Regions from separate parts of the Pseudomonas sp. SB113 genome, predicted to be linked through region 2. Evidence: predicted binding sites of a transcription regulator. Region 2 holds the regulator's gene; each other region holds the start of a gene.
The links. Region 2 encodes FliA, which starts transcription of late flagellar genes. Its sites were predicted from a motif close to CTAAAGTTTNNNNNNNNNNNGCCGNTAA; they were not measured.

Region 1 (4,237 bases), on a different contig from region 2:
TTGGGGGTAACCGTGTTCAGCCCCAGCATGATAAAGATACCGTCGAGCAGGTCGAGGAAGCCGACCCCCATCATGATCGGAATGGCTGGGATCTTCGGATAACGGGCTTTTAAAGCCAGGCCGATGGCGAAATGACCCACATACATATAGCGATTCCCTTGAAAAATTTTTGGCTTGGGGTGGATAAGCACTACTGATAATATCAAGCGCGCACCCGCCGAATTGTCAAATTATGGCATTTGATCATGACTCCTTTCTCCGCTGATCCGTCGCTTGTCCTGCCCGCTGAAATCGACAGGCTGCTGCTTGCGCATTGTTCAAGACGAAATCTCGTGTCGCACGAAGCTGTGTTCGCAAGAGGTGTCCAGCCAGCCACAATGTTTAAGGTGACGAGTGGCAACCTGCAAGTTACAAGCATTGGCAGCCGAGGCGATGAACTGACGTTGGCGACGTTGCGACCGGGGGATTGGTTCGGGGAGGTTCCTCTTATTGATAACCTTCCCAGGTACTATGAGGTGAATGCCTGTTGTCAGTCGGAGATCGCAGTCCTCCCAGGTAACGCCCTATGGCGAGTCGCACAATCAAATCCGGAAGTATGGCCCGCTTTATGCCAACTGGTTTGCCGGAAGCTCCGCTCTGCACTCTCCTGGATTGAAGGATCTGCGCTTTCTCCGTTACCCATCAGGCTGGCTAATCTAATCATTCGGCTGGCAGCTGATTCTCAAGGAGAGATTCCCGTGATTAATCTTTCCCAAGGCGAACTCGCGAAACGGCTAGGGGTTTCGCGGCAAACCGTTAACAATCAACTTCGTATTTGGGAGAAGTCTGGATATTTAGAACTTCGCTATCGTGGGGTATATCTCACCGATCCAGACTCCTTGGCCCAGCTTATGTCAGATCCGAAACCGTCCAACCAGATTGGTCAGCTCTACGGCAAGACGTGAAAGCTCATGACTGGCTGCATTGGTCTGCATTGATCCGGCCGCCGATTGCGCCGAGAGATCGCGAATGGCAACCAGGTTGCTGTCCACTTCACGCGCGACCTGGGCCTGCTCTTCGGCGGCAGTGGCGATCACCAGGTTGCGCTCGTTAATCTCCCCGATAGCGACGAATATATCCTCCAACACAACTCCAGAGGCTTGGGTGATCTCCAAGGCGCCATCAGCGCGTGCCGCACTGCTGCGCATCGACTCGACCGCCTGCTCAGCGGTATTTTGCACATTACCGATCATCTGCTCAATTTCCCGGGTCGACTCCTGAGTGCGATAGGCCAGTGTCCGCACTTCGTCCGCCACTACCGCAAAACCACGCCCAGCCTCACCTGCACGAGCCGCCTCAATCGCCGCGTTGAGCGCCAGCAGGTTGGTCTGTTCCGACACTGCACGGATGACATCCAGAACCTTGCCAATGTCGCGCACTTCTTCGGCCAAACGCTGGATGCGCCGAGCACTGTCCTGAATGTCGGCAGTCATCGATAAGGTGCCGTCTATGTTCTGCCTGACCTGCTGGCGGCTCTTTTCGGACAGGGTGTTGGAGGCCGTCGCTGCTTGGGAGGTAGAAACCGCATTGCGTGCCACCTCCTCCACGGCGCTTGTCATTTCGTTGACCGCTGCAGCGGCCTGCTCCAATTGCAGATCCTGCTGTTGCAAGCCGCGGCTACTTTCCTCTGTCACCGCGTGAAGTTCTTCAGCGGCCGAGGCCAGCTGGGTAGCGGACCCGTTAATCAAGGTCAACGTGTCACGGGAGCTGGCTTGCATACGCTGCAGCTCTGCAAAAAGTTCTCCAATCTCGTTGCGGCTCGGCACCCCCACTTCCTGAGTCAGGTCGCCACTGGCGATGCGCTTGAAATGCTCGCCGGCATCACGCAATGGGCGTAGTACGCGTCCGGCGATAAATATCCAGCACAGCACCACCAGCACCAGAGTGACTAAACCCAGGACGATTGCCAGGGCCTGCGAACTATTCAGGCGGCCTGCCGAATCTTCAGTAATGTCCTGGGCACGGGCATCCAGCGCGGCCACTAGATCCGTCCGAATCTTCTGAAGCTTAGTCATGCTGTTGCCAGCGTCGATATTGACTTGGAAATACTGGTCGGCAGAGCGTGCCCGGGTGGCCTTTCGCTGACCTGCGATGGCTTCGCCGTATTCACTAAAGGCCCGTTTCAACTCGTCAGACAAGGCCGCGAATTTGGGATCGCGAATATCAGCAGTAGCAGAAGTTACCTTGGCCATCGCATCTGTCCAGATACCCTCACTGCGCACCAGGCGCGCCTCGGCGGCGTCAAAGCGACTGCCCACGGTCTCTATGAAGGCTGACGATACGTTGGCGCTTGCACGAATCGCCAGCAAGAAAGCATTATTGATTCCATCAATTTGCTTAGACGTGCGGCTCAACTCATCAATTTGATCAAAGCTGCGCATTGCTGCCCACCAACTGGTGAGCACGGAGTACAGCAAGGCAACGGTGAACAGCAACAAGACTCCAGCCATACCCGTACGGATTTTGAGATGGGTGAACATTAGGAGCGCTCCGGAACATATGAATAGGGGTAACACTTCTATCCACCCGGACCGCCTAAACTTTAACTGCCCGACAGCCAATTTGTGCGATTAACGCACAGCATTACTAAGCGTCGTTATATTGGATTATTGTAATCAGCAGCAGGTAGGCCACAGCGCTCAAATAAAGCGAGAAATGAACTTAGACCCCGACCAACACATTACCGGATATGGTTGGAAGCCTTAACAACTCAAAGGACCGGCGTCAAAACATGCACTTGCCCTGGAGCATCGCAAACCTTAGTGACTCACGTGAATCGAGGGGGGGTGCGGGCGCGACCATCTTATTTCGAACAATAAAAAACCCCGTAGACGTTAATCTACGGGGTTTCTAAGAGTGGAGGCCGAGGTCGGAATCGAACCGGCGTAGGCGGATTTGCAATCCGCTGCATAACCATTTTGCTACTCGGCCTCAAACGATCAACGCCCTTGCTGCTGACATTCACCGCATAAAAACTTGAGTGGGCTATAAAACCCTGCCTCTACTCTAACTCATTGAATACATTGAAGTTTTTAATGCTTCGTTGCGTTCGATGGGCGCCATTATGTACTCATTTGCTTTTGCCTGCAACCCCTTGATTTCAAAAATATTTCGCATTGGCATCAAGGGGTTGCGTGCCTGCCCTACTCCTTGATGAGCTGCTGCTGGTACTGCGGGTCGGCCTTGATCTGGGCGTCGGTGAACGGCAGCGGGCGCAGCTTTTTTTCGGAGAACGCTTGGGTCTGGTCCTTCGAGTATGTCGAGGCCGGGTTGCTGGACAGGGAAAACGCGAGCACGCCTTGGGCGTGTGGGCCCTGGTCGTCGAAGGTGACGATCTGCAGGTAGCTGCTGCCGCTGACCACTTCGCGCTTGCCGTCGGCCCGGGGCACGGTTTGCATGGCGTTGTAGATCCCCAGCGCCTGCGGGCCGCCGTGGATTGGGGTCTGGCCGCTGACCTGGACATCTCCCCATTTAGTGTCGGCGCCAAGGCCGAGTTTGGCGACGGTTGCGGTGGAGGCCAGCATGGCTTCGCGCAGGGCCTTGGCCACGGGCGCACGGTCGATGGCCAGGCCGCGTGGGGTGGTCAGGGGCTGGGCCGGGTCGAACGGGACGCGCCAGGCATCGGGGATCTGTTGCAGGTGTTCGATCAGGTTGATGAAGTGCACCAGGCCCAGGCCGCTGTCGAGGTTGGCGTGCCGGTCCCAGTCGTTGAGGCTGGTGCACAGCGGCGTCAGGGCAGCCGTGTCGGTGCCGAGGTGTTTGGCGCAGAACGCCAGCAGGTCGGGCATGACTTGGCCGGCAAGGTAGACCTCATTGTCCATCACCATGTTTTGCAGGTCGGCGACGCTGATCGGTCGGCCCTCCAGGGATTGCAGGCGTTGCACGGCGAAGCGTGCGCGTGGGCCGAGGCCGATGTGGTCCTGGCTGATCACCGGGGAGAAGCCGGTCAACGGCGCCTTGGGGTTGGCCATCCAGGCCGAATCGTTGGAGTGCTGCACGTAGTCGCTACGCTCCAGCTGCGGCAGCTGGTCGGCGGGGAAGATGCCGGCCTGGGCGGCGCGCGGGTCGACGTCCCAGGCGCAGGCGCTGTGGGCACCGTCGAGCATGATCATCTGCAGGCCGGCACGCGGGTCGCTGCATTGCGCCAGTTTGGCCGCGCTGACGTTGGGCACCACCGACAGGTTCATGTACAGGCTCT
Region 2 (4,237 bases):
TGACCGCCGCCGAACCGCTGGTTGAGCCAACGTTCATCGAACCGCCGCGTCCTGCCGCGCCAGCCCCGGCCGCCGCAGTCGATCAGCGTGTATTCGACTCGATGCGTTTTGAACTCAACGGCCTGCGCGAGCTGCTGGAAGTGCAGCTGGGCTCGCTGGCCTGGACCCAGCTGCAAGGCAGCAAACCGCACCAGGCCAACCTCTGGCGCCGCCTGCAACGCATTGGCCTGTCCGGCCCGCTGTCCCGTGACCTGCTGGCCCTGACCACCGAAATCGAAGAGCCTCGCCAGGCCTGGCGCATGTTGCTGGCCCACCTGGCGCGGATGATCGCCACCCCGGAAATCGAACCCCTGGAAGAGGGCGGTGTGATCGCCATGGTCGGCCCTGCCGGCATGGGCAAGACCACCACCCTCGCCAAGCTGGCGGCGCGCTATGTGCTCAAGTACGGCGCGAATAACATCGCGCTGGTGAGCATGGACAGCTACCGCATCGGCGCCCAGGAACAGCTCAAGACCTTGGGCCGTATCCTCAATGTGCCGGTCACCCACGTCGACCCGGGCCAATCCCTGGCCAACGCGCTCGACCCGTTGCTGCGCAAACGCGTAGTGCTGATCGACACCGCTGGCCTGCAAGCCAGCGATCCGGCATTGCGCATGCAGCTGGAAAGCCTGGCCGGGCGTGGCATCAAGTCGAAAAATTACCTGGTGCTTGCAACCACCAGCCAGAAACAGGTTCTTACCGCTGCGTACCACAGCTACAAGCGTTGCGGTTTGGCCGGTTGCATCCTGACTAAACTGGATGAAACCGCCAGCCTGGGCGAAGTGTTGAGCCTGGCTATCAGCCATGAACTACCGGTTGCCTACCTGACCGACGGGCCGCGGATCCCGGATGATTTGCATCTGCCGCGCCGTCATCAGTTGGTCAGCCGCGCCGTCAGCGTGCAAATGCAAGAAGAGCCTAGCGAGGAAGCGATGGCCGACATGTTCGCCGACCTCTATCACAACCCGGCAAAACGGGTGGGTTGAGGCGTGATGAACACCGTGAAATGTACCTACATCGATGGTCTGCAAGCGATTCACGCGGCCAAGCCATGTAGCCTGCGTCTAAGCAAGACAAGGTAAAGAAATAAAATGGGCAGCATGCATCCCGTACAGGTGATCGCGGTGACCGGCGGCAAAGGTGGCGTCGGGAAAACTAACGTGTCAGTGAATTTGTCCCTGGCCCTGGCAGAGCTTGGCCGTCGCGTCATGCTGCTGGATGCTGACCTGGGGCTGGCGAACGTCGACGTTCTGCTGGGGCTGACGCCCAAACACACGCTTGCCGATGTGATCGAGGGGCGCTGTGAGCTGCGCGACGTGCTGCTCCAGGGCCCTGGCGGGATCCGCATCGTGCCGGCCGCCTCCGGCACCCAGAGCATGGTGCACCTGAGCCCGGCGCAGCATGCCGGCCTGATCCAGGCATTCAGTGACATCGGCGACAACCTCGACGTGCTGGTGATCGACACCGCCGCCGGGATCGGCGAGTCCGTGGTCAGCTTCGTGCGCGCGGCGCAGGAAGTCTTGCTGGTGGTCTGCGATGAACCCACCTCGATCACCGACGCCTACGCCCTGATCAAACTGCTTAACCGTGACTACGGCATGAACCGCTTCCGCGTCTTGGCCAACATGGCCCAGAGCCCGCAGGAAGGTCGCAACCTGTTCGCCAAGTTGACCAAGGTCACGGATCGCTTTCTCGATGTCGCCTTACAATACGTCGGTGCGGTTCCTTACGACGAGTGTGTGCGCAAGGCTGTGCAAAAGCAGCGTGCAGTCTACGAAGCGTTCCCTCGTTCCAAATGCGCATTGGCGTTCAAGGCTATTGCCCAGAAGGTCGATACCTGGCCGTTGCCCGCCAACCCTCGGGGGCATCTGGAGTTTTTCGTCGAGCGATTGGTGCATCAGACGAGTGCGGGACCGGTGCTATGACAGCGAACGGCTATAACGTGTACAAGAAATCTGCCCGTGACAGCCAGGGCGAATTGATCGAGCGCTATGCGCCGCTGGTCAAGCGCATTGCCTATCACCTGTTGGCACGCCTGCCCGCCAGCGTCCAGGTCGAAGACCTGATCCAGGCGGGCATGATCGGCCTGCTCGAAGTGTCGACCAAGTACGACGCGAGCAAGGGCGCGAGCTTCGAGACTTATGCGGGGATCCGCATCCGTGGCGCGATGCTCGACGAGGTGCGCAAGGGTGACTGGGCGCCGCGTTCGGTGCACCGAAATACCCGCATGGTCAGTGACGCAATTCGTGCAATTGAAGCAAAAACCGGTCGCGACGCTAAAGATCACGAAGTTGCGGCCGAACTCCAATTGAGTCTCGACGATTATTACGGGATTTTGAACGATACCTTGGGCAGCCGCCTGTTCAGTTTCGACGACCTGTTGCAGGACGGCGAACACGAAGGGCTGCATGAGGACGGCGCGAGCGCTCATATGGAGCCGTCGCGTGACCTGGAAGATGAGCGTTTCCAGGGGGCGTTGGCGGACGCCATTGCCAACTTGCCGGAGCGCGAGCGGTTGGTGTTGGCGCTGTACTACGACGAAGAGCTGAACCTCAAGGAAATCGGTGAGGTCCTGGGGGTCAGCGAATCGCGTGTCAGCCAGTTGCACAGCCAGTGCGCCGCCCGCTTGCGGGGGCGTTTGGGAGAGTGGCGAGCGCGCTGACAGGCAGTGTGGGGGAGCATTGCAACGCGATACCGCGAAGGTGATAGGCCTTCGCGGGCTCGGGCCGTGGTGCCCCCGGCAGTCCTTTTTGTGTAATGCCTGTTGATTGAAATGGCGCGTCCAGGTGCTGGGCGCGTTTAAGACTGCTTGGAGGTCGAATTGGACAAGAACATGAAAATCCTCATCGTTGATGACTTCTCAACGATGCGGCGGATCATAAAAAACCTGTTGCGTGACCTTGGGTTCACAAACACGGTCGAGGCGGATGACGGCCTTACGGCGATTCCGATCCTCAACAGCGGGAGCATCGACTTTCTGGTAACGGACTGGAACATGCCGGGCATGACCGGTATCGACTTGTTGCGCCACGTGCGTGCCGACGAAAAATTGCGCAGCCTCCCCGTGTTGATGGTGACCGCCGAAGCCAAGCGTGAACAGATCATCGAAGCCGCCCAGGCCGGGGTCAACGGTTACGTAGTCAAACCATTCACTGCACAGGCCTTGAAAGAGAAGATCGAAAAGATCTTCGAACGCATCCACGGCTAATGCCATCGCGGGGGAGCTATGGAGCATAAAGAAACGTCACAGGGCGACTTTGAGTCGACCCTGAAAAAGCATGCTCACCAGTTGGTCGACAGCCTTGAAAAAGGCCATTTCGGCGACGCTGTGCAGTTAATCCATGAGCTTAACCAGACCCGTGACCGCGGCCTGTACCAGGAAGTGGGCAAGCTCACACGCGAGCTGCACAGTGCGATCGTCAATTTCCAGATTGACCCGCACATGCCCCAGGCCGAAGAGATTTCGCAGATCACCGACGCCACCGAACGCCTGTCCTATGTGGTCAGGCTGACCGAGGCGGCGGCCAACCGCACCATGGACCTGGTGGAAAACGCCACGCCTCTGGTTAACGGCATGGCCACGGAAGCCCAGGCCCTGAGCGTTGACTGGGGCCGCTTCATGCGCCGTGAAGTCGGTGCAGAAGAGTTTCGTGAGCTGGCCCGTCGGGTTGAAGGGTTTTTGTCACGCAGCGAGCAGGAAAACCGCACGGTTTCCAGCAACCTCAATGACATTCTGCTCGCCCAGGATTACCAGGACCTGACCGGTCAGGTGATCAAGCGTGTGACCCAGTTGGTCACCGAAGTGGAAAGCAACCTGCTCAAATTGGTACTCATGGCCGGCCAGGTCGACCGTTTTGCCGGCATCGAACATGACCGCGAAGCGATCCTCTCTGAAAAAGATCCACAAAAACATCTCGCCAAGGGTGAAGGTCCGCAGATTCATGCCGATAAACGTGAAGACGTTGTGTCAGGTCAGGATGACGTAGATGACCTGTTATCCAGTTTAGGCTTCTAAGGAGCACCCACATGAGCTTCGGCGCCGATGAAGAGATCCTTCAGGATTTCCTTGTAGAGGCCGGCGAAATTTTAGAGCAACTGTCCGAACAACTGGTCGAGCTGGAAAGCCGCCCGGATGATGCGAACCTGCTCAATGCAATTTTTCGCGGTTTTCATACTGTAAAAGGGGGCGCCGGCTTCC
Region 3 (4,237 bases), on a different contig from region 2:
CGGCGTCGAGCCTGACCAAAGTCAACTTGGGCGCCAACAAGACCTTGATCGGTTCGTTCCAGAACCGTACTTTGGAGAATATTCACCTGCGTGCAACCGCGCAGTCGCAGAACATTATTCTGCAGAATATTATCTTCAAGCATTCGGCGAGTATTAAGGCCAATGACGATATTCAGGTCTATCTGAACTACGGCAGCAAATACTGGATTGACCATTGCTCTTTTGTCGGGCACAGCTGGTCCACCACTGACGGCAGTGAAGACAAACTGCTGTATATCGGCGAAAAGGCCGATTATGCCACCATCAGCAACTGCTTCTTTGGCAGCCACAAGTACGGGCTGATCTTCGGTCACCCGGCAGATGATAATAAGGCAGAGTTCAACGGTTATCCGCGCCTGACGGTGTGCCATAACCGCTTCGACAATATGGAAGTGCGTGCGCCCGGCTTGATGCGTTACGGTTATTTTCATGTGTATAACAACTACATCAATAACTTCCACCTCGGTTTTACCCTGGCGCAGAACGCCAATATCCTGTCTGAAAGCAACTATTTTGGCGAAGGCAGCCAAAACAAAGGCATGTTGGATGATAAGGGTACCGGTACTTTTACTGATACTAACAGTGTGCCGCCGATCACCAACCAGAAGTCGCCCAAAGCACAATGGACGGCCAGTTCCAACTACGCCTATACCTTGAAGACGGCGGCGCAAGCCAAGGACTTCACACAGAAGAATGCCGGGGCACAAGCGGCGGCGCTGGTATTCGGTAGTTGATTAGCTAGCTTTCTACTGAGCTGTCATTTATTGCAAGTGCCACTGTATTTATATCAAGGATATAAATACAGTGATGGCCTTTGTAATATAAATAATTCTTCATGTTGCGATAAGCGAGTGCCCATGTTAAACCTTGGTGCGCACTTGCAGAGCCAACTATCTCTTGCTCTTTCAGTCAGTATTAAGTTGCTGGCTGCCAGGTGCTATTTAATCTTCGCTTGTCACTTAAGCGTTAGCAAAAGGACATCATCATGAAACATGCGAATCACACACCCACTCGCTGGACACGGGCCGATGCGCTGAAAGTTAATGAGAATGACCCGACGACTACCCAGCCGTTAGTGAGTCCTGACTTTCCTGTCATGAGTGACACGGTCTTTATCTGGGACACCATGCCATTGCGTGAACTGGATGGCACAGTGGTATCGGTGAATGGCTGGTCAGTGATCTTCACCCTGACCGCCGACCGTCGCCCCCATGACCCACAATTCATCAACGCCGATGGCCGTTACGACATCAAGCGCGACTGGGAAGACCGCCATGGTCACGCGCGGATCTGCTACTGGTACTCGCGCACCGGCAAGGACTGGATCTTCGGCGGCCGTGTCATGGCCGAAGGGGTGTCGCCGACCACCCGTGAATGGGCGGGCACACCGATCCTGTTGAATAACAACGGCGACATCGACCTGTACTACACCTGCGTCACACCGGGTGCCACGATTGCCAAAGTCAGGGGCCAGGTTGTCACGTCGGACACCGGTGTCACCCTCCAGGGCTTTGATCAGGTCAAGTCGTTGTTCGAGGCCGACGGCACCTACTACCAAACCGAAGCGCAGAATGCGACCTGGAACTTTCGCGATCCCAGCCCCTTTATCGATCCCGTCGATGGCAAGTTGTACATGGTGTTCGAAGGCAATGTTGCCGGCGAGCGCGGGACTCACGAAGTGGGCCCGAATGAAATAGGCCTGGTGCCACCAGGGCATGAAGATGTGGGCGGTGCGCGTTATCAGGTGGGCTGTATTGGCATCGCGGTTGCCAAAGACCTCAACGGTGACGAGTGGGAGATTTTGCCGCCGCTGGTGACTGCCGTCGGGGTGAACGACCAGACCGAACGGCCGCACTATGTGTTCCAGGACAACAAGTACTACCTGTTCACCATCAGCCACAAATTTACCTATGCGGATGGCGTGACGGGGCCGGATGGCGTCTATGGGTTCGTCAGCGATCAGCTGTTCGGCCCCTATACGCTGATGAATGCGTCGGGGCTGGTACTTGGCAATCCGCCTTCGCAGCCGTTCCAGACGTACTCTCACTGCGTGATGCCCAACGGCCTGGTGACGTCGTTTATCGACAGCGTGCCCACCACCGGCGATGACTACCGCATCGGCGGCACTGAAGCGCCGACGGTCAGGATCGTGTTGAAGGGCGCTCGCTCGTTTGTGCAGGAGGCTTACGACTACGGTTACATTCCGGCGATGCGGGATGTGGTGTTGAGCCAGTAAACGCAGTGCAAAAGCCAGCCTGATTCATCAGGTGTAAATCGATCCAAATGTGGGAGGGGGATTGCCCCCGATGGCGGAGTGTCAGTCACTGTAGATGTCGACTGATCCACCGCCATCGGGAGCAAGCCCCCTCCCACATTTTTTTGACCGCGTTTGAGCCTGTCTTCAACGCTCAAGTCCCAGCCCACCAAGCCGATACAGGCACTAGCACCACGAGCGATCCCGAACTCGTAGGTGCACGCCTGGTCGTCGCCCAGGTCAACGAATAAAAATCAAAAGGGGTGGCCATGACCATATTGCAACGTGTGATCGGCGGATTTGCGGTGTTGGTGCTGTTATTGCTGATCATGGCGGGGATCAGCTATCAGAACACGCAGTCCATCAGCAGTCGCTTGACCATTATCACCGGCCAGTCGGCCCCCTTGAGCCGCGCGGCCAGTGAGCTCTACGTGCATATCCTGCGCGCCAACCAGGCGTTGCTGGCCATTCAGATCAGCACCGACCCCAAGCAGATCGAGGACGGCAAGCCACCGTTTACCGAGAGCATCGCCCAGTTCAATCAATTGCTCGACAGCACGGTTGCCTATACCGGCGAGCATGAGGCGCTGCGGACAAACCTGGCGCAGCAGCGCCAACAGGTAGCGGCCTACGCCGAACAGGCGCAGGCGTTGATGACGTCCCACTTGCAACATGTGCAGCAGTTGGCGCTGACGCGCAAACTGCAAGGCTACAGCAGTGCGCAGGCGATGCAGCTGACCAGCTATTTGCGTGATTACATTGCGCATGCGCGCAGTGTCGACGAACCGCAACAGGTGGCCGCAGCGGAGAAGCTGCTGTTGGAAGTCAACAAATCCTACGATGGCTTCGCGGCTCATACCGTCACGCCCGCCATTGATAAATTACAGCGTGTGCTCAATCTGCAGGACGAAGTGATCAGCACCCGGGCCCAGGCCCTGACGGCGATTGACCCGAGGGTCGGGCGGATTGCCGGCGTCATGGTCAATCGCCTGCTGACTGACCTGACCGCTCCTGACGGCCTGTTCCAGGCTTATCAGGTGGAGGCGAAACTGGCCGCGCAGGTGCAGCAGCAGCGCAATGCGGTGGATGCGGCGCTGAAAACCACCCTGGACAGGATTGGCGAGTTCGGCAGCCAGTCCCTGGAGGTCGCCAACCAGGCCAGTCAGTCGGCCAATGCCACCATCGGCACCAGCCGCAGCTTGCTGTTGATCGCATGTGTGCTTGCGGTGCTGGCGGCGGTGTTGATTGGTACGTGGGTCGCCTTCAGCCTGCGGCGTCCGCTGGCGGCGTTTCGCGAAGTGCTCAAGACGCTCACTGCGGGGGACATGCGGGTCAGTTTCGATGTCAGCCGTAAAGACGAGTTCGGTGAGTTGGGCGGTTACCTGAACGAACTGACCACGGCCCTGCGCAAAACCTTCCGTGAATTGATCGGCTCTGCCGATGCGCTGGCCGTGACGGCCGGGAGCAATGCCTTGAACAGCGAGCAGACCACCCGTGTGGTGGATGAGCAGAAGGACCGCTTGCAATCGGCAGCCTCGGCCATGACGCAGATGGAAAGCACGGTCGAAGAGGTGGCCCGGCGCGCGCAGGACACCCGCCAGGCCGTGGACGACACCAGTGAACTCACGCACAAGGTGCAGGCGCGCGTGGCCGAGACCATCGTCAATATCCGCCAGCAGGCCGACCAGGTGAACAAGGCCACGCAGGTGACCGATGAGTTGCAGAAGTACGGGCAGAATATCGAGGGCATTGTTGTCGCTATTCGCACCATCGCCGAACAGACCAACCTGCTCGCCCTGAATGCGGCGATCGAAGCGGCCCGTGCCGGTGAGCAGGGACGCGGTTTTGCGGTAGTGGCCGATGAAGTGCGCTCCCTGGCCAGCCGTACCCAGACCTCGACCAGCGAAATCCAGGACATGATCGGGCTCATGCAGGAAAAGATTC

Region 1: the regulator FliA is predicted to act here: its motif matches at 2,558-2,585, upstream of AB1462_RS20360 (methyl-accepting chemotaxis protein).
Region 3: the regulator FliA is predicted to act here: its motif matches at 2,447-2,474, upstream of AB1462_RS10450 (methyl-accepting chemotaxis protein).

What each region holds. Positions count from the first base shown of each region.
Region 1 is NZ_JBFMHW010000016.1:9,891-14,127, forward strand. It holds gene AB1462_RS20350 (hypothetical protein) at 1-146, opposite strand, end outside; gene AB1462_RS20355 (Crp/Fnr family transcriptional regulator) at 246-944, shown strand; gene AB1462_RS20360 (methyl-accepting chemotaxis protein) at 894-2,519, opposite strand; tRNA gene AB1462_RS20365 (tRNA-Cys) at 2,897-2,970, opposite strand; gene AB1462_RS20370 (acylase) at 3,183-4,237, opposite strand, start outside.
Region 2 is NZ_JBFMHW010000007.1:164,358-168,594, forward strand. It holds gene flhF (flagellar biosynthesis protein FlhF) at 1-1,025, shown strand, start outside; gene fleN (flagellar synthesis regulator FleN) at 1,131-1,964, shown strand; gene fliA (RNA polymerase sigma factor FliA) at 1,961-2,701, shown strand; gene AB1462_RS11835 (chemotaxis response regulator CheY) at 2,873-3,247, shown strand; gene AB1462_RS11840 (protein phosphatase CheZ) at 3,266-4,054, shown strand; gene AB1462_RS11845 (chemotaxis protein CheA) at 4,066-4,237, shown strand, end outside.
Region 3 is NZ_JBFMHW010000006.1:174,287-178,523, forward strand. It holds gene AB1462_RS10440 (pectate lyase) at 1-773, shown strand, start outside; gene AB1462_RS10445 (glycoside hydrolase family 68 protein) at 1,025-2,275, shown strand; gene AB1462_RS10450 (methyl-accepting chemotaxis protein) at 2,563-4,237, shown strand, end outside.